DNA from 2 places in the Streptomyces sp. 2A115 genome. Region 1 is predicted to be linked to the other one. Evidence: riboswitches for the same ligand, from Rfam matches in the RefSeq annotation. Region 1 holds a riboswitch; the other holds the start of a gene.
What was found. A riboswitch is a leader RNA that binds a small molecule or an ion and turns the genes downstream of it on or off. The one in region 1 is predicted to bind glycine.
Positions count from the first base shown of each region.

Region 2: it holds a riboswitch for glycine, as region 1 does, so the genes downstream of both, gcvT (glycine cleavage system aminomethyltransferase GcvT) here and gcvP (aminomethyl-transferring glycine dehydrogenase) in region 1, are expected to answer to the same signal.

Region 1 is NZ_JBQQCG010000042.1:3,709-18,491, forward strand. Features, by position in the region: gene ACTWQR_RS30955 (DUF881 domain-containing protein) at 62-964, shown strand; gene ACTWQR_RS30960 (small basic family protein) at 961-1,293, shown strand; gene ACTWQR_RS30965 (DUF881 domain-containing protein) at 1,299-2,138, shown strand; gene ACTWQR_RS30970 (FHA domain-containing protein) at 2,200-3,171, shown strand; gene ftsR (transcriptional regulator FtsR) at 3,214-3,948, shown strand; gene ACTWQR_RS30980 (bifunctional nuclease family protein) at 4,034-4,507, shown strand; gene ACTWQR_RS30985 (MerR family transcriptional regulator) at 4,723-5,355, shown strand; partial or broken gene ACTWQR_RS30990 (DNA polymerase IV) at 5,456-6,937, shown strand; gene ACTWQR_RS30995 (PRC-barrel domain-containing protein) at 6,907-7,281, opposite strand; glycine riboswitch at 7,386-7,481, shown strand; gene gcvP (aminomethyl-transferring glycine dehydrogenase) at 7,658-10,543, shown strand; gene ACTWQR_RS31005 (DUF5999 family protein) at 10,643-10,849, opposite strand; gene ACTWQR_RS31010 (hypothetical protein) at 11,236-11,844, opposite strand; gene ACTWQR_RS31015 (glutamate--cysteine ligase) at 12,336-13,856, shown strand; gene ACTWQR_RS31020 (substrate-binding and VWA domain-containing protein) at 13,903-14,783, opposite strand, start outside.
Region 2 is NZ_JBQQCG010000012.1:5,337-20,119, forward strand. Features, by position in the region: gene ACTWQR_RS13105 (GNAT family N-acetyltransferase) at 1-56, opposite strand, end outside; gene ACTWQR_RS13110 (helix-turn-helix domain-containing protein) at 127-1,041, shown strand; gene ACTWQR_RS13115 (EF-hand domain-containing protein) at 1,084-1,296, shown strand; partial or broken gene ACTWQR_RS13120 (AraC family transcriptional regulator) at 1,345-1,452, opposite strand; gene ACTWQR_RS13125 (hypothetical protein) at 1,435-1,713, shown strand; gene ACTWQR_RS13130 (glycoside hydrolase family 25 protein) at 1,720-2,277, opposite strand; gene ACTWQR_RS13135 (L-serine ammonia-lyase) at 2,409-3,776, opposite strand; gene glyA (serine hydroxymethyltransferase) at 3,936-5,198, opposite strand; gene gcvH (glycine cleavage system protein GcvH) at 5,212-5,589, opposite strand; gene gcvT (glycine cleavage system aminomethyltransferase GcvT) at 5,677-6,804, opposite strand; glycine riboswitch at 6,839-6,945, opposite strand; glycine riboswitch at 6,946-7,060, opposite strand; gene ACTWQR_RS13155 (AAA family ATPase) at 7,262-7,957, shown strand; gene ACTWQR_RS13160 (enhanced serine sensitivity protein SseB) at 8,123-8,920, shown strand; gene ACTWQR_RS13165 (enhanced serine sensitivity protein SseB C-terminal domain-containing protein) at 9,179-9,970, shown strand; gene ACTWQR_RS13170 (ABC transporter permease) at 10,292-11,290, shown strand; gene ACTWQR_RS13175 (ABC transporter substrate-binding protein) at 11,393-13,162, shown strand; gene ACTWQR_RS13180 (ABC transporter permease) at 13,291-14,292, shown strand; gene ACTWQR_RS13185 (ABC transporter ATP-binding protein) at 14,289-14,783, shown strand, end outside.

The sequences.
Region 1 (14,783 bases):
CAAAGGGCCCGTTCGGCACGCCGGTGGGGCCATTCGGAGGTACTGGTTGCGACGTGCGACGATGTGCGGCATGCCGCAGCAGCCCCCCGTTCGGAGCACTCCTACGCGCCCCCCGCGCCCGGACGCCTCCATGTCGCTGCTCACCAACGTCATGGACCACAGCCTCGACGAGGGGTATGCCGAGGCGGCTGCCCGTAAGAATGCCGAAGGCGCCGGCGGTATGCCGAAGCCGTTGCGGGCGAAACTGGGACTGGCGGCCGGCCTGGTGCTCGCGGCCCTCGTGGTGACCGTGGGAGCGGCGCAGGCGCGGATAGCGGCTCCGGTCGTCGCCAAGGAGCGCGAGGAACTCATCGACCGTATCGACCGCGAGACGTCGGCGGCTGGCAAGCTCGAGGACAGCATCGACAAGCTCCGCGACGACGTGGGCGCGCGGCAGCGCGAGGCGCTGAAGAAGCACGGCGGTGACCAGGGTGAGCTGGTGGGCATCCTGTCGGGGGCGGTCGAAGTGCACGGCCCCGGTGTGAAGCTCGTCGTGAACGATGCCAAGGAAGCCGACCAGAGCGGTGACGGAGACGCACGCGAGACATCGGGCTTCTCCGACACCGGACGCGTTCGCGACCGCGACATGCAACGCGTGGTCAACGGACTGTGGGAGTCGGGCGCCGAGGCCGTCGCGATCAACGGACAGCGGCTGACGGCATTGTCCGCGATCCGGGCCGCGGGTGACGCGATACTGGTCGACAACAAGCCGCTGGTGCCGCCGTACACGGTGCTGGCGGTGGGGGACGGCCAGCGGCTGGGCACCAAGTTCCAGAGCAGTGGTGACGGACAGTATCTCAATGCTCTGAAGGAGAACTTCGGAATCCGGACCAGCATTTCCGTCGAGGACGACGTCAGGCTGCCCGCCGCACCGAGCGTGATCGTACGAACAGCAGAACCGAGCACAGAGAAAGGCACATCGTGATCGCCGTACTGGGCCTCGTCGTGGGAGTCGTGGCTGGATTGTTGGTCCGGCCCGAGGTTCCGGCGGTGGTCGAGCCGTATCTCCCGATCGCCGTCGTGGCGGCGCTCGACGCCGTGTTCGGAGGTCTGCGCGCGATGCTCGACGGCATCTTCGACGACAAGGTCTTCGTGGTGTCGTTCCTGTCCAACGTTGTCGTAGCCGCGCTGATCGTCTTCCTGGGCGACAAGTTGGGCGTGGGTGCCCAGCTGTCCACCGGTGTTGTGGTCGTCCTCGGTATCCGTATCTTCTCCAACGCCGCGGCGATCCGTCGGCACGTCTTCCGGGCGTGAGGCGGATGAGCGGCAAGGACGAGACCCCCGAGAACCCGCTGCGCAAGGAACTGCCCGAAGAAGTGCCGGCTGCCGCCTCCCCGGAGAAGCCGGATACCGAGTCTGAGCCGATCGGGCCGACTCTCACCGGCCGTCAGCGGCTGGTGAAGGGCCTGTGGCCGCCACGAGTGTCGCGGGCGCAACTCATCGTCGCCCTCCTGCTGTTCGGCCTCGGCTTCGGTCTCGCTGTCCAGGTGGCGTCCAACAGCGACAGTGACGGCGCCCTCCGCGGCGCGCGCCAGGAAGATCTCGTACGCATCCTCGATGAACTGGATGACCGTACGCAGCGTCTGGAGGAGGAGAAGCAGGGTCTCGAAGATCAGCGCACCGAGCTGGAGAACAGCTCGGACCAGGCTGAGGAGGCCCGCAAGCAGACGGTCGAGAAGGAGAAGCAACTCGGCATCCTTGCGGGCACCGTGGCGGCGCAGGGACCCGGCATCACGGTGACCATCGACGACACGAAGGGGACGGTCAAGGCCGACATGCTGCTCGACGCGATCCAGGAGCTGCGCGCCGCCGGCGCCGAAGCGATCCAGGTCAATGGTGTACGGGTTGTCGCCGACACCTATCTGACGGACGTGAGCGGCGGAGTCGGCGTCGACGGGAACAAGATCAGCGCCCCCTATCGTTTCAAGGTCATCGGCAAGCCTCAGGACCTCGAACCGGCCCTCAACATCCCCGGCGGGGTGGTGCAGACTCTGGAGAAGGAGCAGGCCACTGTCACGGTGGAGCGTTCGGACAAGATCGTCGTGGACGCCTTGCGACCGGCGAAGCGGCCTGACTACGCTCGGTCGTCCTCCCAGTGAGCCGGGGGCGCTTGGAGGCTGCTCCGCGAGGGCATGAGGTTGCGGGGGGTCGACGCACCGAATGGGTGGTGCGTGGTGGAAACTGTCTGGTGGACACGGACGTTGTGATGATGTCCGGCTCGACCGGTGTGTGTTGTCAGGGTTCGTCCTGCCCCACGGGCGGGTCTGTTTCGGTCAAGGGGAATCGCCCGTGAAGTTGTTTGCGAAGTTGTTCGGCAGGAGCACGCGAGAGGGTAGCGACAACGCCACTGCCCGGCATCGTGCTCCGCGCCATGGAGACGCCGAGGAGCAGGGGGATCGCCCGCTGTTCCGCGATCAGGTGGATGGTCCGGGCGGTGACATTTCCGGTGGTCAGGGCGCGCCGTCTGTTGACCCTGCCCAGTCCGGCCGCATAGGTTTCGGGGAACCGTCAGCCTCAAGTACGGGTGGAGGGTTTGCCTCCGACCCGTACGCGTCCAATGCCCCCGCGGGGCAGCCGCGGCAGGAGGATCCGTCCATGTCGGCCCTGGTGTGTACGAGGTGCGGGAACCGCAACGCGGAGGCGAGCCGCTTCTGCTCCAACTGCGGTGCGCCGCTGCGGGCCGGGGCGGTCCCGGAGCGTCCTTCGGAGACCACCTCGACGATCTCCATTTCGGGCATCGAGGCCTACGACGCCGAGGTCACCGGGCAGACGCAGATGCCGATGCTCTCGCCCGAGGCGCAGGCCGCCATCGACGCACTGCCGCTCGGCTCCGCGCTGCTGGTGGTGCGCCGCGGTCCCAACTCGGGCAGCCGCTTCCTGCTGGACGGTGAGCTGACCACCGCCGGTCGTCACCCGCAGAGCGACATCTTCCTCGACGACGTGACCGTGTCGCGCCGCCACGTGGAGTTCCGTCGCGCCCCTGACGGCTCGTTCACGGTGGCGGACGTCGGCAGCCTCAACGGCACGTATGTCAATCGGGAGCGGATCGACTCGGTCGCGCTGTCGAACGGCGACGAGGTGCAGATTGGCAAGTACCGGCTGGTCTTCTACGCGAGCCAGCGGGGCATCTGACCCTCCCCCAGACTCCGTCCGGGGGGACCCCCAGGAAGGTCCATGCTTCGAACACCGAGCGGCGGTGCCGGACACGGTACCGCCGCCGCGGACAACGGGCTGATGAGCATCGGCACGGTGCTGAACGTGCTGCGCGACGAGTTCCCCGAGGTCACCATCTCCAAGATCCGTTTCCTGGAGTCGGAGGGGCTCATCGAGCCGCAGCGGACCCCGTCGGGGTACCGGAAGTTCAGCACGGACGACGTCGAGCGTCTCGGCCACGTACTGAGGATGCAGCGGGACCACTATCTGCCTCTGAAGGTCATTCGCGAGCACCTGGACGCCATGGAGCGCGGTGAGGCGGTGCAGCTGCCGCCCCTGGGGCGCCAGCGTGACGGCGTGGTCCTCGGCGAGCCGGAGGGGCCGACGGCGGCCCGGATCGGCCGGGTCGAGCTGATGGCCGCCGCCGAGATCGGCGAGCAGGAACTCAAGGAGTGGGAGTCGTACGGGCTCATCACACCGTTGCCGGACGGGGGCTACGACGCCGAGGCGGTGACCGTGGCCGGGCTTGTCGTGGAACTCGGCCGGTTCGGTATCGAGCCGCGGCATCTGCGTGCCGTGAAGGCTGCCGCCGACCGCGAGGCCGGACTCGTCGACCAGGTCGTTGCCCCGCTCCGGCGTCACCGGAATCCGCAGACCAGGGCGCACGCGGAGGCGCAGACCAAGGAACTGGCGGGGCTTGCGGTGAAGCTGCACGCCGCGCTGGTGCAGGCGGCGCTAGGGGTGCGGCTGCCGTGACCCCGGGGTCCTGCGGGGCCTGGGATCGGCCGCCCATTCCGTGCCCGACTACCCAAAGGTGCCGAGCACGGCCTAGGGTTGCTGTGTGAACGAGCTCGACGTCGTAGGTGTCCGGGTCGAAATGCCCTCCAACCAACCGATCGTGCTCCTGCGTGAAGTGGGAGGCGACCGTTACCTCCCCATCTGGATCGGGCCGGGGGAGGCGACGGCGATCGCCTTCGCACAGCAGGGCATGGCTCCCGCGCGACCGCTGACCCACGACCTGTTCAAGGACGTGCTGGAGGCCGTCGGCCAGGAGCTGACCGAAGTGCGCATCACGGACTTGCGGGAGGGCGTCTTCTACGCGGAGTTGGTGTTTGCCAGCGGGGTCGAAGTCAGCGCCCGGCCGTCCGACGCCATAGCGCTCGCGCTGCGCACCGGTACGCCGATCTATGGCAGTGACGGGGTCCTTGACGACGCAGGCATCGCGATCCCGGACGAGCAGGAGGACGAGGTGGAGAAATTCCGCGAGTTCCTCGATCAGATCTCGCCCGAGGACTTCGGGACGAACAGCCAGTGAGCTTCTGGTGCCAACGTGCAGTGACTCTCCGGGCCCGTCGGACGACGGGCCGTGCGGCGGCCGTCCCCAGAGCATTCGGCTAGCCTTTCCCCGCGGTGGGACACGGGAAACCACTCTTAGGGTGATTATCACTCGGCGTGCCGAGTGTGGCGGTCGTTGACGCACCCCTGGTGGCTGCCTACCGTCGAGAAGGCAGGTCAAGGACGGAGGTCGGCGTGAGAAGCAGCGGCGACGGTACGGCTGGGGGTGCCCCGGGACGCAGTCTGGGGGAGAGCGGCCCGTACCCGCTTCACGGCAGCGCGGCCGATCACACACAGCGGCCGACGGCGGTACCGGGCGAGGGCGGGGTGGTGTCCGAGGAGGTCGGTTATCGCGGGCCCACGGCCTGCGCGGCGGCGGGCATCACCTACCGGCAGCTGGACTACTGGGCCAGAACGGGGCTGGTCGAGCCGAGCGTGCGGCCCGCCTACGGGTCGGGGACGCAGCGGCTCTACAGCTTCCGGGACGTCGTCGTCCTGAAGATCGTCAAGCGGTTCCTCGACACGGGTCTCTCGCTGCAGAACATCCGCACCACGGTCCAGCATCTCCGCGAGCGCGGGTTCCGCGATCTGGAGCGGATGACGCTGATGAGCGACGGGGCGACGGTCTATGAGTGTTCCTCGCCCGACGAGGTCCACGCGCTCCTCCAGGGGGGTCAGGGCATCTTCGGGATCGCCGTGGGCGTCGTGTGGCGGGACGTGGAGGGTGCGCTCTCGCAGTTGCACGGGGAGCGGGTCGACACGGGCGAGACCCTGGTCGGCCACAATCCGACGGACGAGCTGGCGCGGCGCCGCAATCGCGCGGTCTGAGGCGGCCGCGGCGTCCGGAGGCAGTCCGCAGCCCGAGGTCCGACAGGTGATGCCCCGGTGTACCGGGGCATTGTCAGTGGCGTAGGGCAGCATCGGACATGTGAGAGCCGCGCCCACGATCCTGCATCTCGACATGGATGCCTTCTTCGCCTCGGCGGAGCAGGCAGCCAAGCCGAGCCTGCGCGGGAAGGCGGTCATCGTGGGCGGCCTCGGACCGCGGGGAGTCGTCGCCACCTGCTCGTACGAGGCGCGGGTCTTCGGGGTGCATTCGGCGATGCCCATGGCCCAGGCACGCCGGCTGGCGCCGAACGCCGCGTATCTCGTGCCCCGATTCGGGCTCTACCGGGAGATCAGCGAGCAGGTGATGAAGCTGCTGCGGGACCTGTCGCCGCTGGTGGAGCCGCTGAGCCTGGACGAGGCGTTCGTGGACCTGGAGGCCGGGCAGGCGGCCTGGGACGAGGAGTCGGCACGGCTGGCCGGGGCTAGGCTGCGCGCCGACATCCGGACGGTGACGGGGCTGACCGGGTCGGTGGGACTCGCCGCCTCCAAAATGCTCGCGAAGATCGCCTCCGAGCAGGCCAAGCCGGACGGACTCGTACTGATAGAGCCGGGGACCGAACGGGCACTGCTCGCTCCCATGTCGGTGCGCATACTGCCGGGCGTGGGGCCCGCCACCGGGGACCATCTGCGGCGGGCCGGGATCGCCACGGTCGGGGAGATCGCCGAGGCGGGCGAGGACGAGCTCGTGAGGCTGCTGGGGAAGTCCCACGGGGTCGGGCTGTACGCCATGGCGCTGGCGCACGACGAGCGGCCTGTGGTGGCCGAGCGGGACACCAAGTCGGTGTCCGTCGAGGACACGTACGACGTGGACATCCACGACCGGGTGCGGGTGCGGATGGAGGTGCAGCGGCTCGCCGACCGGTGTGTGCGGCGGCTGCGGGGCGCCAGGCTGTCGGGGCGGACCATCGTCCTGAAGGTACGGCGGTACGACTTCTCGACGCTGACCCGGTCCGAGACGCTGAGGGGCCCCACGGACGACCCGGCGGTAGTGCGGGAGGCGGCCGGGCGGCTTCTGGAGTCCGTGGACACCACGGGCGGCGTACGGCTGCTGGGGGTCGGTGTCTCGGGGCTTGCCGACTACACGCAGGAGGATCTCTTCGCCCAGGCGCAGGCCGCCGCCGAGGAGCTGGAGCACTCGGTCGAGGAGGAGACGGAGCAGCCGGCCGAGGAGCCCGAGGCGCCCGCCGAGCGTCGGTGGAGTGCGGGGCACGATGTACGGCACGGTGAGTTCGGGCATGGATGGGTGCAGGGGAGTGGGCTGGGGCGGGTCACTGTGCGGTTCGAGACGCCCGACTCCGGGCCGGGCCGGGTGCGTACTTTTCGGACGGACGATCCGGAGCTGGAGCCGGCGGAGCCGCTGCCGCTGGTGGCGCGAAGACCTGGGGGCGCGGGGGAGCAGCTGCCGGGACGGGGTGTGTCCGACGCCGAGCCCGAGACGGCGTAGCCCGCAGCCGAGGCGATTCGGGCCGTGCGGGGCGTTTGTGGCGCTCCTTACGGGACGTCGTCCTTGCCTGCCAGGTGACCGAAGTCGTGGTCCGGGAGCGGGGGAGGGGGCGCCACGTCGAGGCCGTAGTGGTGGTAGAGCTGGATTTCCTGCTCGGGAGAGAGGTGGCGGCCGACTCCGAAGTCGGGGGCGTCCTTGATCAGGGCGCGGTCGAAGGGGATCCGCAGGGCGCCGTCGACGAATTCGCTGGGCTCCAGGGGTACGAAGGCGTCTCTGCTGAACAGGCCGGTGCGTATGGCCGCCCACTCCGGCGCTCCGGTCGCATCGTCGAGATAGACCTCGTCGACGGTGCCGATCTTGGAGCCGTTGCGGTCGAACGCCCTGCGGCCTATCAGGTTGCGCGGATCGATGTCGCTCTGCACGGGCCCTCCTGCTGCTCGCAACTCATCCCTAGGCACTACGAAAGAGCACTTTGAGGTGGGCGGCCACTCGGGGGAACCCCGCTGGTACCCTGGGCAACGGCTGCTGACCCCGTGCGGGAGAGTCCTCCAGGCTTCATCGGAGGCGCCGAAGGAGCAAATCCTCCCCGGAATCTCTCAGGCCCACGTACCGCACGGACGAGGTCACTCTGGAAAGCAGAGCGGGTGCCGACGGCTTCCGCTCTCACCGACGGTGAAAGCCGGTGCGCCTTCGTGGCGGACCGGTGAAACTCTCAGGTTGAGATGACAGAGGGGGAGGCCGTCGGGGTACCCGCGCCGTGGTGCCCCTCGAAGGTCGTCAGACCAGGAGGCCTCCTCAATGACCGCCCATCGCATTCCGCTCTCCGAGCTCGAACAGGGGATCCCCTTCGAGCAGCGCCACATCGGGCCCGACACCGAGGCCCGGGCCAAGATGCTCGCGCAGGTGGGATACGGCTCGTTGGACGAGCTGACGGCCGCCGCGGTCCCGGATGTGATCAAGAACGCCGACGCGCTCGAACTGCCGGGCGCGCGCACCGAGGCCGAGGTGCTGGCCGAGCTGCGTTCCCTGGCGGACCGCAACCAGGTGCTGGATTCCATGATCGGGCTCGGGTACTACGGGACGTTCACGCCGCCCGTCATCCTGCGCAACGTCATGGAGAACCCGGCCTGGTACACCGCGTACACGCCCTACCAGCCGGAGATCTCGCAGGGTCGGCTCGAAGCGCTGCTCAACTTCCAGACCGTGGTCGCCGAACTCACCGGACTGCCGACTTCCGGGGCGTCGCTGCTCGACGAGGGCACCGCGGCCGCCGAGGCCGTGGCGTTGTCGCGGCGCATGGGCAAGAACAAGAAGGGCCTGTTCCTGGTCGACGCGGACGCCCTGCCGCAGACCATCGCCGTGATCGAGACCCGTGCCGAGCCGACCGGCGTCGAGGTCGTCGTCGCCGACCTGAGCGACGGCATTCCCGCCGAGCTGGCCGAGCGTGAGATCAACGGCGTGCTCGTTCAGTACCCGGGTGCTTCCGGTGCCGTACGGGACATCAAGCCCGTCGTCGACCAGGCGCACGGACTGGGCGCCGTCGTCACCGTCGCCGCCGATCTGCTCGCCCTGACGCTGCTCACCTCGCCGGGTGAGCTGGGCGCCGACATCGCGGTCGGTACGACGCAGCGCTTCGGGGTGCCGATGGGCTTCGGCGGACCGCACGCGGGATACATGGCCGTGCGTGAGAAGTTCGCGCGGAGTCTGCCCGGCCGGCTCGTCGGCGTGTCGGTCGACGCGGACGGCAACAGGGCGTACCGGCTCGCCCTGCAGACGCGGGAGCAGCACATCCGCCGGGAGAAGGCGACCAGCAACATCTGTACGGCCCAGGTGCTGCTCGCCGTGATGGCCGGGATGTACGCCGTGTACCACGGGCCCCAGGGCCTCAGGTCCATCGCGCGGCGGACCCACCGTTACGCCACGATCCTCGCCGCGGGACTGAAGGCGGGCGGAGTCGAGGTCGTCCACGAGGCGTACTTCGACACGCTCACCGTGCGGGCGCCCGGGAAGGCCGCCGAGACCCTCGCGGCCGCGCGCGAGGGCGGGGTCAACCTGCACCTCGTCGACGCCGACCACCTGTCGCTCGCCTGCGACGAGACCACCACGCGGGCCCAACTGGGCGCCGTCTGGACCGCGTTCGGCGTGGAGGGCGACATCGAGGCGCTGGACGCGACGGCGGAGGACACGCTGCCCGCCGCGCTGCTGCGCACCGACGAGTACCTCACTCACCCGGTTTTCCACCAGTACCGTTCCGAGACGGCGATGCTGCGCTACCTGCGCCGGCTCGCCGACCGTGACTACGCGCTCGACCGCGGCATGATCCCGCTGGGCTCCTGCACCATGAAGCTCAACGGGACCACCGAGATGGAGCCGGTCACCTGGCCCGAGTTCGGGCAGCTGCACCCCTTCGCGCCGGCCGAGCAGGCGCAGGGCTACCTCACGCTGATCCGTGAGCTTGAGGAGCAGCTCGCCGAGGTCACGGGCTACGACAAGGTGTCGCTGCAGCCCAACGCCGGTTCGCAGGGCGAGCTGGCCGGTCTGCTGGCAGTACGCGGCTACCACCGCGCCAACGGCGACGACCAGCGCACCATCTGCCTCATCCCCTCCTCGGCGCACGGTACGAACGCGGCGAGCGCCGTGATGGCCGGGATGAAGGTCGTCGTCGTGAAGACCGCGGACGACGGTGAGGTCGACGTCGAGGATCTGCGCGCCAAGATCGAGCAGTACCGCGACGAGCTGTCGGTGCTGATGATCACGTACCCCTCGACGCACGGTGTGTTCGAGGAGCACGTCGCCGACATCTGCGCGCAGGTCCATGACGCGGGCGGCCAGGTGTACGTGGACGGTGCCAACCTCAACGCGCTGGTGGGGCTGGCCAAGCCGGGCCACTTCGGCGGTGACGTCTCGCACCTCAACCTGCACAAGACGTTCTGCATCCCGCACGGCGGCGGCGGTCCCGGCGTCGGTCCGGTCGGTGTGCGCGCGCACCTCGCTCCGTACCTGCCGAACCATCCGCTGCAGCCCGCCGCGGGGCCGGAGACGGGCGTGGGCCCGATCTCGGCGGCTCCGTGGGGCTCGGCGGGGATTCTGCCCATCTCGTGGGCGTACGTCCGTCTCATGGGCGGTGAGGGCCTCAAGCGGGCCACGCAGGTCGCCGTGCTCAGCGCCAACTACATCGCCAAGCGGCTCGAGCCGCACTATCCGGTGCTCTACACCGGTCCCGGCGGGCTCGTGGCGCACGAGTGCATCATCGATCTGCGGCCGCTGACCAAGGCGACCGGTGTGAGTGTCGACGACGTCGCCAAGCGGCTGATCGACTACGGGTTCCACGCGCCGACGATGTCGTTCCCGGTGGCCGGCACGCTGATGATCGAGCCGACGGAGAGCGAGGACCTGATCGAGATCGACCGGTTCTGCGAGGCGATGATCGCCATTCGCGCGGAGATCGAGCAGGTCGGCTCGGGCGAGTGGGCGGCGGACGACAACCCGCTGCGGAACGCTCCGCACACGGCTGCCGCGCTCGGTGGTGAGTGGGAGCACGCGTACAGCCGTGAGGAGGCCGTGTTCCCGGCGGGAGTCTCGGCCGCGGACAAGTACTGGCCGCCGGTGCGGCGGATCGACCAGGCGTACGGCGACCGGAACCTGGTCTGCTCCTGCCCGCCGCTGGACGCTTACGAGGAGTAGTCGCCCCCGGACATGCGTCAGGGCCGGCCCGGGAGTGCTTCCCGGGTCGGCCCTCGTTTCTGCGGGCGGCCTGCCTGTCGCCCGTGGTGCGCTGTGCGCTCAGGCGGCCGTCATCACCTGGTCGAGGACCCGCGGTCGGTGCGGGGCGATGATCTGGCCGTCCGGCAGAAGCTCACCGGTGTCCTCGAAGAGGAGGACGCCGTTGCACAGCAGGCTCCATCCCTGCTCCGGGTGGTGCGCCACGAGGAGCGCTGCTTCCCGGTCGGCGGAGTCGGCTGTCGGGCACGGTGGCTGGTGCTGGCACATGGATGGGATCTTTCGCTTCGGTGTGAGGTCGGTGATCGATGTCGTGTCTGTCCCGCGGCTCGAAGTGGTGCTCATGGCCGCCCCCCGTTTGTCTGATGGTCCGGAACCCAGTGTTGCCCTACGGGCGCCGATCCGCAGGGATTTCGCGGCAGCGCTCCTCACAGGTTCATGACGCATCACCCGGGCGGACGGTTCATTCCAACTGGGCTGTCCCTTCGGGTGGTTCGCGGTGGTCGGATGGGGCTAGTCCGGACGGGCCGGGCGTGCGCTGTGTCCCGGTGATGTCACTCGGTGCAGCGGCGTGCCCCGCGGCCCGGATGGGGGCGCGGGGCACGGAAGCCGGGGTGCGCTCAGGCGGGTGAGCCGAGCACGGAGCCGGGAGGCGCTCAGGCGGGTGAGCCGAGCAGCGGGGCGGGCGTGGGCGCGGATGTGGGCGCCGGCGTGAGGCGTTGGGTCAGAACGGGGAGCAGATCGGCCACGCGGTGCGGCCGGTGCGCGGCGATGCCGGGCGGCGCGGGCGCCAGCGGCACCAGGAGGTCGGTGGCGGCGGGGTGGCCCTCGGCGCCGTCGGCCTCGTAGTCGCCGTGCAGCCAGAGCGTGAGCATGTAGAGCTCGGGCACGGAGAGCAGACGGGGCTGGTAGGCCTGCGTCATCGTCTCCGCCTGGCGCAGGGCGCGCTCGGTGGCGGTGACGTAGGGGCCCTCGAAGAAGTGCGAGAAGGCCCAGCCGTCGGGGGTCAGCCTGGTCTCGGCGGCCGCCACGGCACGCTCGCCGCAGCGGATGAGGAAGCGCCACCCGGCGAGGCGGGTGGCCGAGGCGCCGTCCGGGGTGATCCGGTCGAGCACGTGGACGGGCAGCGGGAGCTCGGGCGTGGCGGGTCCCTGGGCGGCGCGCAGGGACGGGGTGCGCGCCTCGCGGACGGCGGTGGGAGAACCGAGTGCCGTGAGGACGGTGCGCAGGGCGGGCGCTGGAGCCGGGGGGACATGAAGCGGCATGGTGGGTCGCCTCTCATTCGACAGGCACAGGTGACGCGAGGGCGGGGGCGGACGACGCTGTCAGCTCTCGGGGTCAGAGGGGCGGGTGCGATGACCACGAGCGCCAACTCTCTGCCTCGTTCGCGGAGTTTATACGACACGTGTTCTGACGATGTTTCGTCTAGCCGGTCCGCTTATTAAGCGCAAGAGACAATTGGGTCGCTGTTACGAGCGTTTGGTCCTGGTTCTCCGCGGGTACTCGCCGATGACCTCGGAATACGCAGCCGAAGTGGACGGCCGGTTCTCGTCGGCGTTTTTCACGACAGTGCCGATCGTTGAAACTGCACACTGCCCCATGCCCCGTGAATGTGCCCGGAGGCAGTTGCGTTCAGCGTAGCGCCCGGTCGGCCTGTCCAGGGCGTTATCGATCACATTGCCTGGGCATCATCCCTCGTGACCCGGGACACCAGCGGCCGGTTCGTCGGGCTGCCCAGTCGAGGAGGGACACTTCGATGGGGGAGAAGGTCGAGGCGGTGCCGTTCGCGCTGTCCGATCGCCAGCGCTACCGCGCAAAGCTCCAGCAGTGTCTCGCGGGACTGGCGCGGTTGTTGGCGGAGAAGCGGTTCGACCGTCCCAAGAATCTCATGGGCCTGGAGATCGAGCTGAATCTCGCGGGCCCTGACGGTATGCCGAGAATGATGAATGCTGAAGTACTCGAACGTATAGCGAGCCGTGATTTCCAAACAGAACTCGCCATGTTCAATCTGGAAGTCAACATTGCTCCACACCGGCTCGGCGGCCGGGTATTCGATCGACTCGCCGAGGAGATACGCACCTCGCTCGCATACGCCCACCGGAAAGCGAACGAGGTCGATGCCGGAATCGTGATGATCGGCATTCTGCCGACACTCGCTCGGGACGACCTGGTCTCCGCGAACCTTTCCGACGTGGACCGCTACACACTGCTCAACGACCAGATCGTGGCCGCCCGCGGCGAGGACTTCGCGCTGGACATCGACGGCGTGGAACGGCTCAGCTGCACCTCGGCGTCCATCGCGCCCGAAGCGGCCTGCACCTCCGTGCAGTTGCATCTCCAGGTCACCCCGGGACGGTTCGCCGACGTGTGGAACGCGGCGCAGGCGGTGGCCGCCGCACAGGTCGCGGTCGGCGCCAACTCCCCGTTCCTGTTCGGCCGTGAGCTGTGGCGCGAGTCGCGGCCCCCGCTGTTCCTGCAGTCCACCGACACCCGCCCGCCCGAGCTCCAGGCGCAGGGAGTCCGTCCGCGCACCTGGTTCGGGGAACGGTGGATCTCGTCGGCGTACGACCTCTTCGAGGAGAACCTGCGCTACTTTCCGCCGCTGCTGCCCATCTGCGACGAGGAGGACCCGCACGGCGTCCTCGACGAGGGCGGCACACCCCGGCTCGCCGAACTCGTGCTCCACAACGGCACCATCTACCGCTGGAACCGCCCGGTGTACGGCATCGACGACGGCGTCCCGCATCTGCGCGTCGAGAACCGTGTGCTGCCCGCCGGCCCCACCGTCACCGACGTCATCGCCAACACCGCCTTCTACTACGGCCTCGTACGCGCCCTGGCCGAGGAGACCCGGCCCGTATGGACCCGGCTGCCCTTCGAGGCCGCGGCCGCCAACTTCGAGCACGCCTGCCGGTACGGCATCGAGGCACGCCTGGAGTGGCCACGGCGCGGCAGGTACGGCGGGACCACGCGGCTGCCCGCCGTGCAGCTCGTGCGGGACGAGCTGCTGCCGCTCGCGGCTGCCGGCCTGGACGCGTGGGGCGTCGAACCTGCCGACCGGGACCTCTACCTCGGCGTGATCGAGGAGCGGTGCAGGCGGCGGGCCAACGGGGCCACCTGGCAGTCCAGGACGTTCCACCGGGCGCTGGAGAGCGGCATGGGGCGGGAGGCCGCACTGGCCGCCACGACCAAGCGGTACTGCGAGCTGATGCACCTCGGCGATCCGGTCCACACCTGGCCGGTCGGATTACCGGAGCCCGCGATTCCGATGGGCTGATCGACTGGGCTGACCGGGTGGCCTGATCGGCTCCGGGCCGGGCTGATCAGTTCTGGCTGCCCGCCCCCACGATGGCCTTGAGGATCACCGAGTGGATCTGGGACGGGTCGGTGACCTGGTGGCCCGAGCCGCCGGTCGCCTCCGCGATCTCGTCGAGCTCGTCCCTGTCTGCCTCCGGGCCCACGGCGATCGCGATCAGCGGCACCGGGCGCTCCGGGTCGGTGAGCTTCCGGAGCTCGGCGATGAGGCCGGCGCGCGAGATGCTCCCCGGGTCCTGATTCACGCCGTCGGTCAGCAGCACCACCGCGTTGAACTTGTCCGGCACGTACGAGGCCGCGGCCGCCTTGTACGCCGCCAGCGTGGTGTCGTACAGGCCGGTCGGGCCGTCCGGGACAGGCTTCAGGCCGCTGAAGGCCGCCGACAGCCGGTCCCACTGGGTGCCGTCGCCCGCACGGTCGCCGAGCCGCTCGGTCGGTACGAGGACGCGGTAGTCGCGCTTGCCGTCGAGCTTGGTGGAGAACTCCCAGAGCCCGATCTCGTCCTCAGGGGTGAAGGTGGCCAGGGCCTGCAGCAGCGATGCCTTGGTCACGTCCATACGGGACTGGTCCGTGCCCGGCACCGGCTTCGACATGGACGCGGAGGCGTCGACGACCGTGGTGAGCCGGGCGCTCTGCACCGTGATCGTCCACAGGCCGAGGGCCTCCTCGATCTCCTTGTCCGTGGGCGGTTCGGCCAGCAACTCTCCGTACGGCTGCGGGCTGCGGCCGCCCGCCTGCGTGATCAGTTCCTTCGAGGTGTCGTCCTCCGTGCGGAAACCGTGCTTCGCCAGGATCTTCCGTCCGCCGGGCTCGCCGAGCAGAGTCATGAACCGCAGCGCGGCCCGGCTCTCGTCCGTGGTCAGCGCGGGCTCGTCGACCAGGGCGAACG
Region 2 (14,783 bases), on a different contig from region 1:
ACCCCGCGAGCCGCCGCATCGAGAATGTCCCCCAGAGCCCTATGCGTCCTCGGCATGCACGTGTCCCCTCCCGCCTCGCCCCGACCGCTTGAGTCTCCACCCACTGGAAGGCCCACACTCACAAACATGATCGATGACGGCACCGGGCTGCTCACCATCGGGCAGCTCTCCCGGAGCACCGGCCTGCCGGTGCGCACCATCCGCTACTGGTCGGACGCGGGCGCCCTGCCGCCCGTGACCCGCTCCGAGGGCGGCTACCGGCTGTACGACGCCGCGTCCGTGGCCCGCCTCGAACTCATCCGTACGCTGCGGGAGTTGGGCCTCGGCTTGGAACACGTACGCAGGGTGGTGGCGGGCGAGACGACGGTCGCGGAGGTGGCGGCCACGCACGTGGCGGCGCTGGACGCGCAGATCCGGGCCCTGAAGGTGACCCGGGCGGTGCTGTCGACCGTGGCGCGACGCGGTTCGACCGCGGAGGAGATGACGCTGATGAACAAACTGGCGCGGCTGTCGGCCGCCGAGCGGAGACGGATCATCGAGGACTTCGTGGACGAGGTGTTCGCCGGCCTCGACGCCGCGGACCCCGCGTTCCGCAACCGGATGTGGCACAACGCCGTCGACCTGCCCGACGACCCGACCTCCGAGCAGGTCGACGCGTGGGTCGAGCTGGCCGAGCTGATGCGGGACCCGGAGTTCCGGGCACGGATGCGGAAGGCGATCGAGTTCAACGTCCGCGGCCGGGGACCGGACACCCCGGAGGGCGACTCGCGCTGGTTCGCCAAGCGCCTGGTCGAGCTGGTGGGCCGGGCCCGCGAACAGGGCATCGACCCCGACGCCCCCGAGGCCGCCGCCGTCCTGGACGAGCTCCTCGGCGACCAGGACAGGACCGAGGTCCTGGAACGCCTGGAGGTGGCCTCCTGGACGGAGGCCGTCCGCTACCGGGAGCTGGCCGCGATCATCAGGGGCCAGGGACCGAGGCCGGCGCACACCGAGGAGTTCGGCTGGGTGGTCGCCGCACTCCGCGCCCAACCGGGCGGTTAACCTGACCCCAGTCAGTACTGCACTTCAGAAGGGGCGGACCCGGTGGCGGACATCGAGGAAGCACGCAAGGCGTTCGAGCGGATCGACGTGGACGGCGACGGGTTCATCACCCCCGCCGAGTTCAAGACCGCTCTCGCCCAGGGCGGGGACTGGAACGTCACCGAGGCGGTGGCCGAGGCCGTCATCGCCGCCCAGGACACCGACAACGACAAGCTCCTCTCGTTCGACGAGTTCTGGGCGCACCTGAACAAGTGAGCCGGGCGGAAGGGGTGTCCGGGTGTGCCGGACACCCCTTCGGCATGTTCAGGACGCCTGCCTCCGGTACTGCCCCGGCGCCACCCCGTACTCCCTCTTGAAGGCCTTGGCGAAGGCGAACTCCGAGGTGTAGCCCGCGTGCTGGGCGATCAGGCGCGCGACGGCGGGTTCCGGCCGGTGACAGGCGAGGTCTTCGAGGGCCTGGACCGCATCCGGGACGCCCACTACCTGATGGAGAGCAACGGCCACGGCGGTGACTGCGTGCGAGGTCTCGTCTGCAACAACTGCAATCCGCATGGCCTTGCGTGGTACGAAGCCCTCCCGCCCGAGCTTCGTACCTTGGAGCTGTTGAACAACTACCTCACCGATCCGCCTGCGATGCGGCTCCGGGCAGAACTCGTCTCGCCGGTGCAGTAGGACGCGTCAGGCCCCCTCGGCCCAATCGCGCAGCGCTTCCTTGCTGGAGAAATCGGCTACGTTCTTGTCCAGCGGGTCGTCGGTGTATTGATGGAAGCGCCATTTCGCCTGGATTCGAGGCTTGCCGGCCGTGACGTAGTCGGCGATCCAGAGGCCGTCGCCCGCGTATGAGGTGTCGTCGACGTTCAGCCAGTAGTTCCTGTTCGCATACAAGATCACCCGATGGTTCGGCCGCAGTTCCTTCACCTTGCGGATGAAGCGGTCCTTCTCGGCGTTACTGGCGTGAGTGCCCTCGCTGGTCGTCTCCCAGTCGACGGCCAGGATGTCGCCCGCCTTCTCCGGGGCCTTGCTGACGAAGTACTCGGCCTGGGCCGTGAGATTGCCGGGCCAGAGGAAGTGGTAGAAGCCGACCACGCAGCCGGCGTCACGGGCACGCTTCGTCTGCGCGCTCAGCTTCGGGTTGACGTAACTGCGGCCTTCCGTGGCCTTGACGAAGACGAAGGACAGTCCGTCGGTGTTGTACGAGGACGACTGGTAGCCGCTTACGTCGATGCCGCGCAGCATGGGAGGTTCCTCCGTGCGGTGAGAGTGGGGGGACGGTGCATCGGTGCCGCACCGGTGTGCAGGTGGGCATCAACTACCTTTGATCTTCCCCCACTTCACCCGTCCCACCCTCGCGCGAGAGCCCAGAGGGCTCAGCACTCGATGATGTTCACCGCCAGCCCGCCGCGAGCCGTCTCCTTGTACTTCACACTCATGTCCGCCCCCGTCTCCTTCATCGTCTTGATGACCTTGTCGAGGGACACCTTGTGGGAGCCGTCGCCGCGCATCGCCATCCGGGCCGCCGTGACGGCCTTGACCGCGGCCATGCCGTTGCGTTCGATGCAGGGGATCTGGACGAGGCCGCCGACCGGGTCGCAGGTGAGGCCGAGGTTGTGTTCCATGCCGATCTCGGCGGCGTTCTCGACCTGTTCGGGGCTGCCGCCGAGGACCTCGGCCAGGGCGCCGGCGGCCATGGAGCAGGCCGAGCCGACCTCGCCCTGGCAGCCGACCTCCGCGCCGGAGATGGAGGCGTTCTCCTTGAAGAGCATGCCGATGGCTCCGGCGGCCAGCATGAAGCGGACCACGCCGTCCTCGTCCGCGCCCGGCACGAAGTTGATGTAGTAGTGCAGGACCGCCGGGATGATGCCCGCCGCGCCGTTCGTCGGGGCGGTCACGACGCGGCCGCCCGCCGCGTTCTCCTCGTTCACCGCCATCGCGTACAGCGTGATCCACTCCATGGCGTGGGCCAACGGGTCGCCCTCGGCGCGCAGTTGGCGGGCCGAGACGGCGGCGCGGCGGCGGACCTTGAGGCCGCCCGGCAGGATGCCCTCGCGGGCCATGCCGCGCGACACGCACGCCTGCATGACGCGCCAGATGGCGAGGAGCCCCTCGCGGATCTCCTCCTCGGTGCGCCAGGCCCGCTCGTTCTCCAGCATCAGGGCGGAGATGGACAGGCCCGTCTCGCGGGTCAGCCGCAGCAGCTCGTCGCCCGTGCGGAAGGGGTACTTGAGGACCGCGTCGTCCAGTTTGATGCGGTCCGCGCCCACCGCGTCCTCGTCGACCACGAAGCCGCCGCCGACCGAGTAGTAGGTCTTCGACAGCAGTTCGGCCCCTGAGGCGTCGTACGCCCACAGCGTCATGCCGTTCGCGTGGTAGGGCAGCGTCTTGCGGCGGTGCAGGATCAGGTCGTCGGAGAAGGAGAAGTCGATCTCGTGCTCGCCCAGCAGGCCTATGCGGCCCGACGACTTGATCCGCTCGACCCGGTCGTCGGCCCCCTCCACATCCACCGTCCGCGGCGAGGCGCCCTCCAGACCCAGCAGCACCGCCTTGGGTGTCCCGTGCCCGTGCCCGGTCGCGCCCAGTGAGCCGTACAGCTCGGCACGTATCGAGGTCACCGAGGCCAGTACGTCCTCGTTGCGCAGTCGGCGTGCGAACAGCCGCGCCGCACGCATGGGGCCGACCGTGTGGGAGCTTGACGGGCCGATGCCGATCGAGAACAGGTCGAAGACCGAGATGGCCACGGGGACTCCTCAATACGGGGTGGAGCAAGGTGAAGCATGGGGCAGGGCCGCGCACACCTTCAGTGTGCGCGGCGCCTCGAGGATCCGTACATTCCGTACGAACTACTTCAGGATGTACGAACCACTTCAGGATGTACGAACCACTTCAGGCCGTGCGAACTACTGCAGGTCGGGGTAGAGCGGGTGTTTGTCGGCCAGAGCGGACACGCGGGCCTTCAGGGACTCCGTGTCGTAGGACGGCTTCAGGGCCTCGGCGATGATGTCCGCGACCTCGGTGAAGTCCTCCGTCCGGAAGCCGCGGGTGGCGAGGGCGGGCGTGCCGATGCGCAGGCCGGAGGTCACCATCGGGGGGCGCGGGTCGTTCGGGATGGCGTTGCGGTTGACCGTGATGCCGACCTCGTGGAGGCGGTCCTCGGCCTCCTGGCCGTTCAGCTCGGAGTTGCGCAGGTCGACCAGGACCAGGTGCACGTCCGTGCCGCCGGACAGGACGTCCACGCCGACGGCCTTCACGTCGTCCTGGACCAGGCGCTCGGCCAGGATCCTGGCGCCGTCCAGCGTGCGCTGCTGGCGCTCGCGGAAGTCCTCGGACGCGGCGACCTTGAAGGAGACCGCCTTGGCCGCGATCACGTGCTCCAGCGGACCGCCCTGCTGACCGGGGAAGACCGCCGAGTTGATCTTCTTCGCCAGTTCGGCCGTGGAAAGGATCACGCCACCCCGCGGGCCGCCCAGCGTCTTGTGTGTCGTGGTCGTGACCACGTGCGCGTGCGGGACCGGGTTCGGGTGCAGGCCCGCCGCCACCAGGCCGGCGAAGTGCGCCATGTCGACCATCAGATACGCGCCGACCTCGTCCGCGATCCGACGGAAGGCCGCGAAGTCCAGCTGACGCGGGTACGCCGACCAGCCGGCGACGATCAGCTTCGGCTGCGCCTCCTTGGCGAGCTTCTCGACCTCGGCCATGTCGACCTGGCCGGTCTCGTCGTCCACGTGGTAGGGGACGACGTTGTAGAGCTTGCCGGAGAAGTTGATCTTCATGCCGTGGGTCAGGTGCCCGCCGTGCGCGAGGTTCAGGCCCATGATCGTGTCGCCGGGCTTGAGCAGCGCGAACATCGCGGCCGCGTTGGCCTGGGCGCCCGAGTGGGGCTGCACGTTCGCGTGCTCGGCGCCGAAGAGGGCCTTCACGCGGTCGATGGCGATCTGCTCGACCACGTCGACGTGCTCGCAGCCGCCGTAGTAGCGGCGGCCCGGGTAGCCCTCGGCGTACTTGTTGGTGAGGACCGAGCCCTGGGCCTCCATGACCGCGACCGGAGCGAAGTTCTCCGAGGCGATCATCTCGAGGGTGGACTGCTGACGGTCGAGCTCGGCGTCGACGGCGGCGGCGACGTCCGGGTCGAGCTCGTGCAGGGACTGGTTCAGAAGCGACATCGGTCAGGAGTCCTTAGCTGCCGGAGAATTCGGTGTACTCGTCCGCGGAGAGCAGGTCCTTCGGCTCCTCCGAGACCCGCACCTTGAACAGCCAGCCGCCCTCGAACGGGGCGGTGTTCACCAGTGCCGGGTCGTCCACGACGTCCTGGTTGATCTCGGTGATCTCGCCCGTGACGGGCGCGTACAGGTCGCTCACCGACTTGGTCGACTCCAGCTCGCCGCAGGTCTCGCCCGCGGTCACCGTGTCACCGACCTCGGGGAGCTGGACGTACACGACGTCGCCGAGGGCGTTGGCCGCGTGCTCGGTGATGCCGACCGTCGAGACGCCGTCCTCGGCGGCCGACAGCCACTCGTGCTCCTTGCTGTAGCGCAGCTGCTGGGGGTTGCTCATGGCCTGAATTCTCCTGTACGCGGGGGAGTGCTGATGACAGTGCTTATGACGCGGGCGTGGTGGTGAGCTGGGCGGATGTGCCCTGTGTCACTTCTGACGCTTGTAGAACGGCAGCGCCACGACCTCGTACGGCTCGTGGCTGCCCCGGATGTCCACACCGACGCCGGCCGTGCCGGGCGCGGAGTGCGCGGCGTCGACGTACGCCATCGCGATCGGCTTGCCGAGGGTGGGGGAGGGGGCGCCGGAGGTGACCTCGCCGATGACCTTGCCCTCGGCGACGACCGGGTATCCGGCACGCGGGACGCGGCGGCCCTCGGCGATCAGGCCGACGAGGACGCGCGGGGGCTCGGCCTCGGCACGGGCGGCGGCCTCGGTGAGGGCCTCCCGCCCCACGAAGTCGCCCTCCTTCTCGAACTTGACGACCCGGCCGAGACCGGCGTCGAAGGGCGTGAGCGAGGTGCTCAGCTCATGCCCGTACAACGGCATGCCCGCCTCCAGGCGCAGGGTGTCCCGGCAGGACAGCCCGCAGGGCACGAGCCCGACCGGGGCTCCCGCCTCGGTCAGCGCCTGCCACAGCTTCTCGGCGTCGGCCGGGGCCACGAACAGCTCGAAGCCGTCCTCGCCGGTGTAGCCGGTGCGCGCGATCAGGGCCGGGACGCCGGCGACCGTGCCGGGCAGGCCCGCGTAGTACTTGAGGCCGTCGAGGTCGGCGTCGGTGAGCGACTTCAGGATGCCGGGGGACTCGGGGCCCTGGACGGCGATGAGGGCGTACGCGTCGCGGTCGTCGCGGACCTCGGCGTCGAAGCCCTCGGCACGCTCCACGAGCGCGTCGAGAACCACCTGGGCGTTGGAGGCGTTGGCCACCACCATGTACTCGGTCTCCGTGAGCCGGTACACGATCAGGTCGTCGAGGATGCCGCCGTCCTCGCGGCAGATCATCGTGTAGCGGGCGCGGCCGGCCTTCACGCTCCCGATGTTGCCGACCAGCGCGAAGTCGAGCAGCGCGGCCGCCTGCGGCCCGGTCACCGTGATCTCGCCCATGTGGGAAAGGTCGAAGAGGCCGGCCCGGGTGCGTACCGCGAGGTGTTCGTCGCGCTCGGAGCCGTATCGCAGGGGCATGTCCCAGCCGGCGAAGTCGGTCATCGTCGCGCCGAGCGAGCGATGCAGGGCATCGAGGGCGGTGCGGCGCGGTTCAACGGGCGTGTTGCTGCTCATCGGTGGGGCTCCCAAGGCATGACGGCGAGGTCGTTCCTCCCCATCTGTCATCGGAACCTGAGAGGTTCACCATGACCGGAAGGGTCGATGGTTTGCACCTTGGGTGGAGCCACAGGTCAGCGGCTCGCTTTTCAGATGTGCCTCGCCCGCGCGGTAATGGGGCCTGAGAGATTCAAGGGAGGGACTTGCTCCTTCGGCGCCCGGGCACTCGTACACGTGCGTGTACAGGTACCCGGAACTCTCCCGCGCGGATTCAAGCGGCCGGTATGCAGTTGGCGCGCACATCATTGCACGCATCCGGGCCGCGCGGCAGGGGAGTCCTCCGCACAGCTTCCGCACAGGGGCCACGGGCATCCACAGTGATCTGTAACGGGCCTGTGGCAGGACAAGAACAGAAACGAGGGGTGCCGCGCATTACCTTCTCTTTACACTCGACGGGGATGGGTCTTCCGACCCCATGGGGAGGACGAACAGGGTGAACAGGACCACGGCGTACGCGACCGGCGCGACCAGTGCGGCCCTCGCGCTGCCCAAGCAACCCGCTGCCCCGACCAAGGAGGCGTGCGGCCCGCTTCCGGCGCCCGTCGTCCGCGATCTGCGGGAGCGCGCGGGACACAGCCCGCACGGCCTCCTCTTCGGCGCGGCCGACCTGGTCGTGGTCACGGGCCTGCCGGGCAGCGGCAAGTCGACCCTGATGCGCCGCGCCGTGACGGGAAGGCGCATCGACTCCCAGGACACCCGCGACCGCTGGGACGGCCGCCTGTCCCGCTTTCTGCCGTACGCGGTCTACCGCCCCCTCGTCCGCGTAGCGCACTACGCGGGCCTGCGCCGTGCCCTGCGCTCCGGCGAGGGCGTCGTCGTGCACGACTGCGGTACACAGGCCTGGGTGCGCAGCTGGCTGGCGCGGGACGCCCGGCGCCGCGGCGGCACCCTGCACCTGCTGCTGCTCGACGTCGACCCCGGCACGGCCCTGGACGGCCAGCGTGAGCGCGGCCGCGGCGTCTCGCGGTACGCGTTCGCGCGGCACCGCGGCGCGGTCGCCCGGCTGCTGCGTTCCGTGGAGAAGGGGGACCTCCCGGACGGCTGCGGTTCGGCGGTCCTCATCGACCGGGCCGCGGCGGACGTGCTGCGGCGGATCGACTTCGGCGACTGAGGCCATCCGGGCCGGCTACCTATGCCGTCCATCGACGCCGACCACCGAGGCCGGCCGCGGAGGCTGAGGGTCCACTTCGGCGACCGGGGATCGACTTCTGCGGCCGAGGGCGCGTACGCGTAATCTCGTCAGCCGCAGAAGGCGGTTCGAGCAGGCGGTAGGCAGATGGACATCCCGGCACAGGGCATCCCGGAACAGGGCTTCACGGCACAGGCGCACCCTCACCCCCATGCGGGCTGGCCCGGCAACGAGCTGGAGGCGGTGCTCGCCGCTTCCCTGGGCGTCGCCTCGGCGGGCGCCCGGATCGTCGAGGTCCTCGCCCGCAGCTTCCTCTGGGTGCCGCTGCCCAACGGCGGCGGACCCCACAGCGGCCCGCTCGACCTGCCGACGATGGAGCTCGACGGGCAGGCGTACGTGCCGGTCTTCAGCTCGGAGCAGCAGTTCCGCCAGGTCGTCGGCGACCACATGGCGTACACGGTCGCGCCCGCCGTCGAGTTCGCGCGCGGGCTGCCGCCCCAGGCGGGCATCGCGATCAACCCGGACGGCACGGTCGGCGTGCCGCTGCCGCCGCTCGCCGTCGCCGAGCTCTGCCGAGCCGGGAAAACCGAACTGGACGGTCCCGCGAGCGGCGGCCGGGTGCGGCTGTTCCAGCCCGACTGGCAGCACGACCCGGTGGACTTCCTGGCCGCGGCCTCGGCGGAGTTCGCGGCGACCGGGGTGGTACTCGCCGCCCGCCGTTGCCTGGCGAGCATCGAGGGCGGAGACCCCGTGATGTTCATCGGCGTCGAGCTGGTCCGCTGGGACGAGGGCGCTCGGGCGCTTCCACTGGAGGCCCTGGGCAGGGCGCTCGGCCGGATCCCCGTGCAACACGCCGTGAACCTCGTATTCCTGGACGTCGCCCAGGACCCAGTAGGCGACTGGCTGCGCGAGAGGGTGCGCCCCTTCTATGTGCAGGCTCACTAGAGCGCCCCGTAAGGGGCGCGGGGCTGTGACATCGTGCGGCTCCGCCTCGGGGCGCGATCAACCCCCAACCACCCGCAGTCCGCGACTACAGAAAGCCCCGAGCTCTCCCCGGCTTTCCCGGCGGAGCGCAACGGTGCTGTCAGGATCGACGCTTAAGCTGGTTTCATGGCCCGGCAGGGCGGCGCCGCGTTCAAGTGCGCGCTGCTTCCCGGGATATTGGACCCGTTTGTCAGGGATGTCGCGAAGGGGCGGTAAAAGGTGAGCGCGAGCGGCACCGCCGCGGCCGGGCAGGTCGAGCACATGCTGCGCCAAGTGACGCCCGGGCGTTACGACGCCTACGAGGCGCTCCTGCGCGCCCTCGCGACCCCGTCGTCCGGCCAGGTCTGGATGCTGCTCTGGCACGGCCAGGCCGGCTCGCCCGACGCCCAGTACGGGAACATGGAGGTGGACGGCTTCGGCTACGCGCCCTGCGTGACCTCCGCCCAGGAGCTCTCGGCCAGCGGCTGGAACCGTTCGTACGAGGTGGTCGACGGCCTCGATGTCGCCCGCACCCTGTACCCCGACCACTTCGGCCTCTGGCTGAATCCGCACGCGCCGGGCGGCGGCGTCGGCATCCCGTGGCTGGATCTGCGCCGTATCGCCACCGGCCTCGAGCGGCAGCCGGCGGGACCGCTCCGATTGTCCGAACCGGGCATCGAGATCCCGCAGTTCTACGCCCTCCTCACGCAGAACGCGCACCGGACCGCCGCCGTGCGCTCCCTGCGCCGCGCTTGGGTGCAGCCCGCGCTCGGTGCGCCCTATCTGGCCATCGGGCTCGATGTGTACGACACCAGCCCGCCCGCCGTGGACTCGGTGCGGGCGATGATGCAGCAGTCCATCGGCGCGGTGCCGGACGGCCTGCCGGTGTCGACCGTCGCGATGTCCGACGAGTACGACCCGGTGGCTCTGTGGATGCGGGCCAACGCGCGGCCGTTCTACGACCGCGAGGCGCACGCCGCACCCGCCGCGGCTCCGGTCGCCGGCGGGTACGGCTATCCGGGTACGTACTGAAGTCCACTGCCCCGGCCATCCGTTCATGCTCTGCTGCCCTCGGGCTGAAATGTCCATATCTACGCGGGTAAATGGGATGCGGAACCCCTTCACCCCCAACTGTCCCGCGTCCGACACCCGTTACCCGGCGTTCGGATAACGGAACCCCCCAGACAGCATCACGTTTACGCATCCATTCACCGTCAAGTCTGGCAACAGATCGGCGAAGCGTTGAAGACTCCCGCATCAGGGGGTTTCCGCCCCTGTGTACGACGGACGATCAGGCCGCTACAGCGGCAAGTGCGGGCCGGTCACCGCCGGTTTGAGAGGGGTCCCTGCCAGATGACGGCGCCATTGCACGACACGACCGCGGAAGCGGCCCCGACCGCACCACCCGATCCGGCGACTACGGGATCGAAGGTCGAGGGCCGGTCCCTGAAGCGGATCGCCTGGAATCGTCTCAAGCAGGACAAGGTCGCGCTCGCCGGCGGCATCACCGTGGTCGTCCTGGTCCTGGTCGCCCTCTTCGCCCCACTGATCGTCAGCCTGCTCGGCCACCCGCCGAACGAGTTCCACCAGGACAAGCTGGACCCGCTGACCAACCTGCCGCAGGGCGCGTGGGGCGGAGTGAGCGGTGACTACCTGTTCGGAGTCGAACCCAACAAGGGCCGTGACGTCTTCAGTCGGATCGTCTACGGCGCCCGGATCTCGCTCCTCGTGGCGTTCCTCGCCGCCGTGGTCGCGGTGGCCCTCGGCACGCTCTTCGGCATCATCGCCGGTTACTTCGGAGGCTGGATCGACGCGCTGATCAGCCGCGTGATGGACGTGCTGCTCTCCTTCCCGCAGCTGCTCTTCATCATCTCCCTGGTCTCGGTGCTGCCGGACGACCTGCTGGGTCTCACCGGTTCTTCCGTACGGGTAGCGGTACTTGTGCTCGTCATCGGCTTCTTCGGCTGGCCGTACGTCGGCCGTATCGTCCGCGGCCAGACCCTGAGCCTGCGGGAGCGCGAGTACATCGAGGCCGCGCGCAGCCTCGGCGGCGGCAGGCGGCACATCCTCTTCAAGGAGCTGCTGCCCAACCTGGTGGCGCCGATCCTCGTCTACGCGACCCTGATGATCCCCACCAACATCCTCACGGAGGCGGCACTCAGCTTCCTCGGTGCGGGTGTCCGGCCGCCGACGGCCTCCTGGGGCGGCATGCTGCGCGACGCGCTGGAGACCTACGAGCACGATCCGATGTTCATGGTCTTCCCCGGCGCGACGATCTTCATCACCGTCCTCGCCTTCAACCTCTTCGGGGACGGACTGCGCGACGCACTCGACCCCAAGGGGACCCGCTAGTACCAGTCCCCCCACGAACCGCCCCTGCCGCACCGTCAGGTGGCACTTCACATGGTTCTCCGGCACAGGACCGGGACCGCGAATCTCGGAGGTTACGAGAAAATGCCCACAGGTTTCCCGAAGCGGCGGCTCGCTGCTGGCGCAGCCCTCGTTGTCGCGGCGCTGGTGACCACCACGGCGTGCGGCGGCGGTGACAGTGACAGCGACAGCGATTCGAAGGGCGCCGGTTACAACGCGGCGCTGGACAAGGTTGTCAACGCGTCCACCAAGACGGGTGGGACGCTGAAGTTCGTCGGCAAGCAGGACTTCGACTCCCTGGACCCGCAGCGCACGTACTACGGCATGACGTGGGACTTCATGCGGTTCTTCACCCGCACCCTGGTCACGTACGACACCAAGCCGGGCGAGGCGTCCAACAAGCTCGTCGGCGACCTGGCCACCGGCCCCGGCGAGGTCTCGCCCGACGGCAAGACCTACACGTACAAGCTGCGTGACGGTCTCACCTGGGAGGACGGCTCCGCACTGACCTCCAAGGACATCAAGTACGGCATCGAGCGCATCTGGGCGACCGACGTCATCACCGGCGGTCCGGCGTACATCAAGCAGACGCTCGACCCCAAGGGCGAGTACAAGGGCCCGTACAAGGACAAGTCCGCTGACAAGCTGGGCCTGAAGGCGATCGAGACGCCCGACGACAAGACCATCGTCTTCAAACTGCCCAAGCCCAACGGTGACTTCGAGCAGTTCCTGGCGATGCCCACCGGTGCTCCGGTGAAGCAGAGCGCGGACACGGGCGCCAAGTACACGCAGAAGCCGTTCTCCTCCGGTCCGTACAAGGTCCAGTCGTACAAGGCGAACAAGGGCCTGACCCTGGTCCGCAACGACAAGTGGAAGAAGTCGTCGGACCCGCTCCGCCCGGCCCTTCCGGACAAGATCACCGTGACGATCTCCGCCAACCTGGAGGAGAACGACAAGCGGCTGATGGAAGGCGACTACGACCTCGACGTCAACGGCACGGGCATGACCCAGTCCGGCCGCGTCACCGCCGTCCAGGACCACCGGGGCGACGTCGACAACATCCAGACGTCGTTCGTTCGCTACGTGGCCCTCGTCCACACGGCCAAGCCGCTGGACGACGTCAACTGCCGCAAGGCCGTCTTCTACGCCACGGACTTCGCGGGCCTGCAGCAGACCCGAGGCGGTGAGCTCGCCGGTGGTGAGATCGCCAACTCGACCTTCCCGAAGGCGATCCCGGGCTACAGCGACTACGACCCGTACGGCGTCCTCGCCCGCAAGGGCAAGCCGGACGTGGCCAAGGCCAAGGCGGCGCTGAAGGAGTGCGGCCAGCCCAACGGCTTCTCCACCAAGATCAGCGCCCGTAACAACAACCCGGGCGAGGTCGACACCGCCGAGGCGCTGCAGGAGCAGCTCGCCAAGGTCGGCATCAAGCTCCAGGTCGACCCGATCGACGGCGCCGAGTCCTCCAGCATCACCGGCTCGCCGAAGGTCGTGAAGGAGCGCGGCTACGGTATGACGATGAGCGGCTGGGGCCCGGACTTCCCGACCGGCCAGGGCTACGCGCAGCCGCTGTTCGACAGCCGCTTCCTCTTCGAGAGCGGTAACTACAACGAGTCGCAGATCAAGGACCCGGCGATCGACAAGATCTTCGACGATGCGATCGCCTCGACCGACCCGGCCAAGGCCGAGGAGCTGTACAAGCAGCTCGACAAGCGACTCCTCGACCAGGCCGACTGGATGCCCTTCATCTACGAGAAGAACATCTCGTGGCGCAGCCCGAAGCTGACGAACGTCTACTCGTCCGCCGCGTACAACGGCCGGTACGACTACGTCTCGCTCGGTGTCGTGAAGTAGCAGCCGCACAACCGTAGTTGACCGTTCTCACGCCGCCGAATCCCGCCAGTCCGAAGGGCAGGTGATGGCCCCGGGCGGTGGCCGGGACCTCTCACAAGGGGGTCCCGGCCACGGCCGGGCCGCACACAGTGCTTGCTTATCTCATCCGGCGCCTGGTCGCCGTAGTCATCATGGTGCTGGTCGTACTGCTCGCGACCTTCACCGTCTTCTACATGCTGCCCAAGTGGGCGGGACAGGACATCGCCGTCCTCTTCGCCGGCAAGAGTTCGGGGGCCGAGCAGGTCGAGGGCATTCGTACGAAGCTCGGACTCTCGGACCCGTTGCTCGTCCAGTTCTGGGACTTCGTCAAGGGCATCCCGATGGGGCGTGACTACGCCAACGGCACTGACGTCACGCACTGCCCGGCACCCTGCTTCGGCTACTCCTTCCGTACGGAGGAGCCGGTGTGGACCACGCTCAAGGACGCGCTGCCGGTCACCGGTGCCCTCGCCGCCGGCGCCTGCGTCCTGTGGCTCGGCGCGGGTGTCGCGACCGGTGTGCTCTCCGCCCTCAAGCGGGGCTCCGTCTGGGACCGTGTCGCCATGATCGGCGCGCTCGGCGGCGTCTCCCTGCCGATCTTCTTCACCGGCATGGTCGCGATGGGCATCTTCGTGCACAGCCTCGGACTCGTGAACATGGCGGACAGCCTGGGTACGGACGACCCCATCGGGGTCTGGTTCGAGACACTGATCCTGCCGTGGATCGTGCTGGCCCTCCTCAATGCCGCGATGTACGCGCGCCTCACCCGCGCCACCATGCTGGAGGTGCTCGGCGAGGACTACATCCGCACCGCCCGCGCCAAGGGCCTCGGTGAACGCGCGGTCATCACCCGACACGCTCTTCGCTCGGCGATGACGCCGATCCTGACCGTCTTCGGCCTCGACCTGGGTGTGCTGCTCGGCGGCGCGGTCCTGACCGAGTCGACCTTCAACCTGCCCGGGCTCGGCCTCGCCGCCGTCCAGGCCATCAGCAGCAAGGACCTACCGGTGATCCTCGGTGTGACGCTGGTCGCGGCCCTCGCGATCGCCGTCGCCAACCTCGTCGTGGACCTTCTGTACGTTGTCATCGACCCCCGGGTGAGGATGGGATGACCGAACTCAGCAAGAGCGGAGCCGCAGTGGGGGAGCCCGTCAAGGACTCGTCCGCGCCCTCCGCCTTCCTCGAAGTCCGCGACCTGAAGGTGCACTTCCCGACCGACGACGGTCTGGTCAAGTCCGTCGACGGGCTCAGCTTCTCGCTGGAGAAGGGCAAGACCCTCGGCATCGTGGGCGAGTCCGGCTCCGGCAAGTCGGTGACCTCGCTCGGCATCATGGGCCTGCACACCGCCGGCCAGTACGGCAGGCGCAAGGCGCAGATCTCCGGCGAGATCTGGCTCGACGGCACGGAACTGCTCTCCGCCGACCCCGACTACGTACGCAAGCTGCGCGGCCGCGAGATGGCGATGATCTTCCAGGATCCGCTGTCCTCGCTGCACCCGTACTACTCGATCGGCCAGCAGATCGTGGAGGCGTACCGGATCCACCACAAGGTCGACAAGAAGGTGGCCCGAAAACGCGCCATCGAGATGCTCGACCGGGTGGGC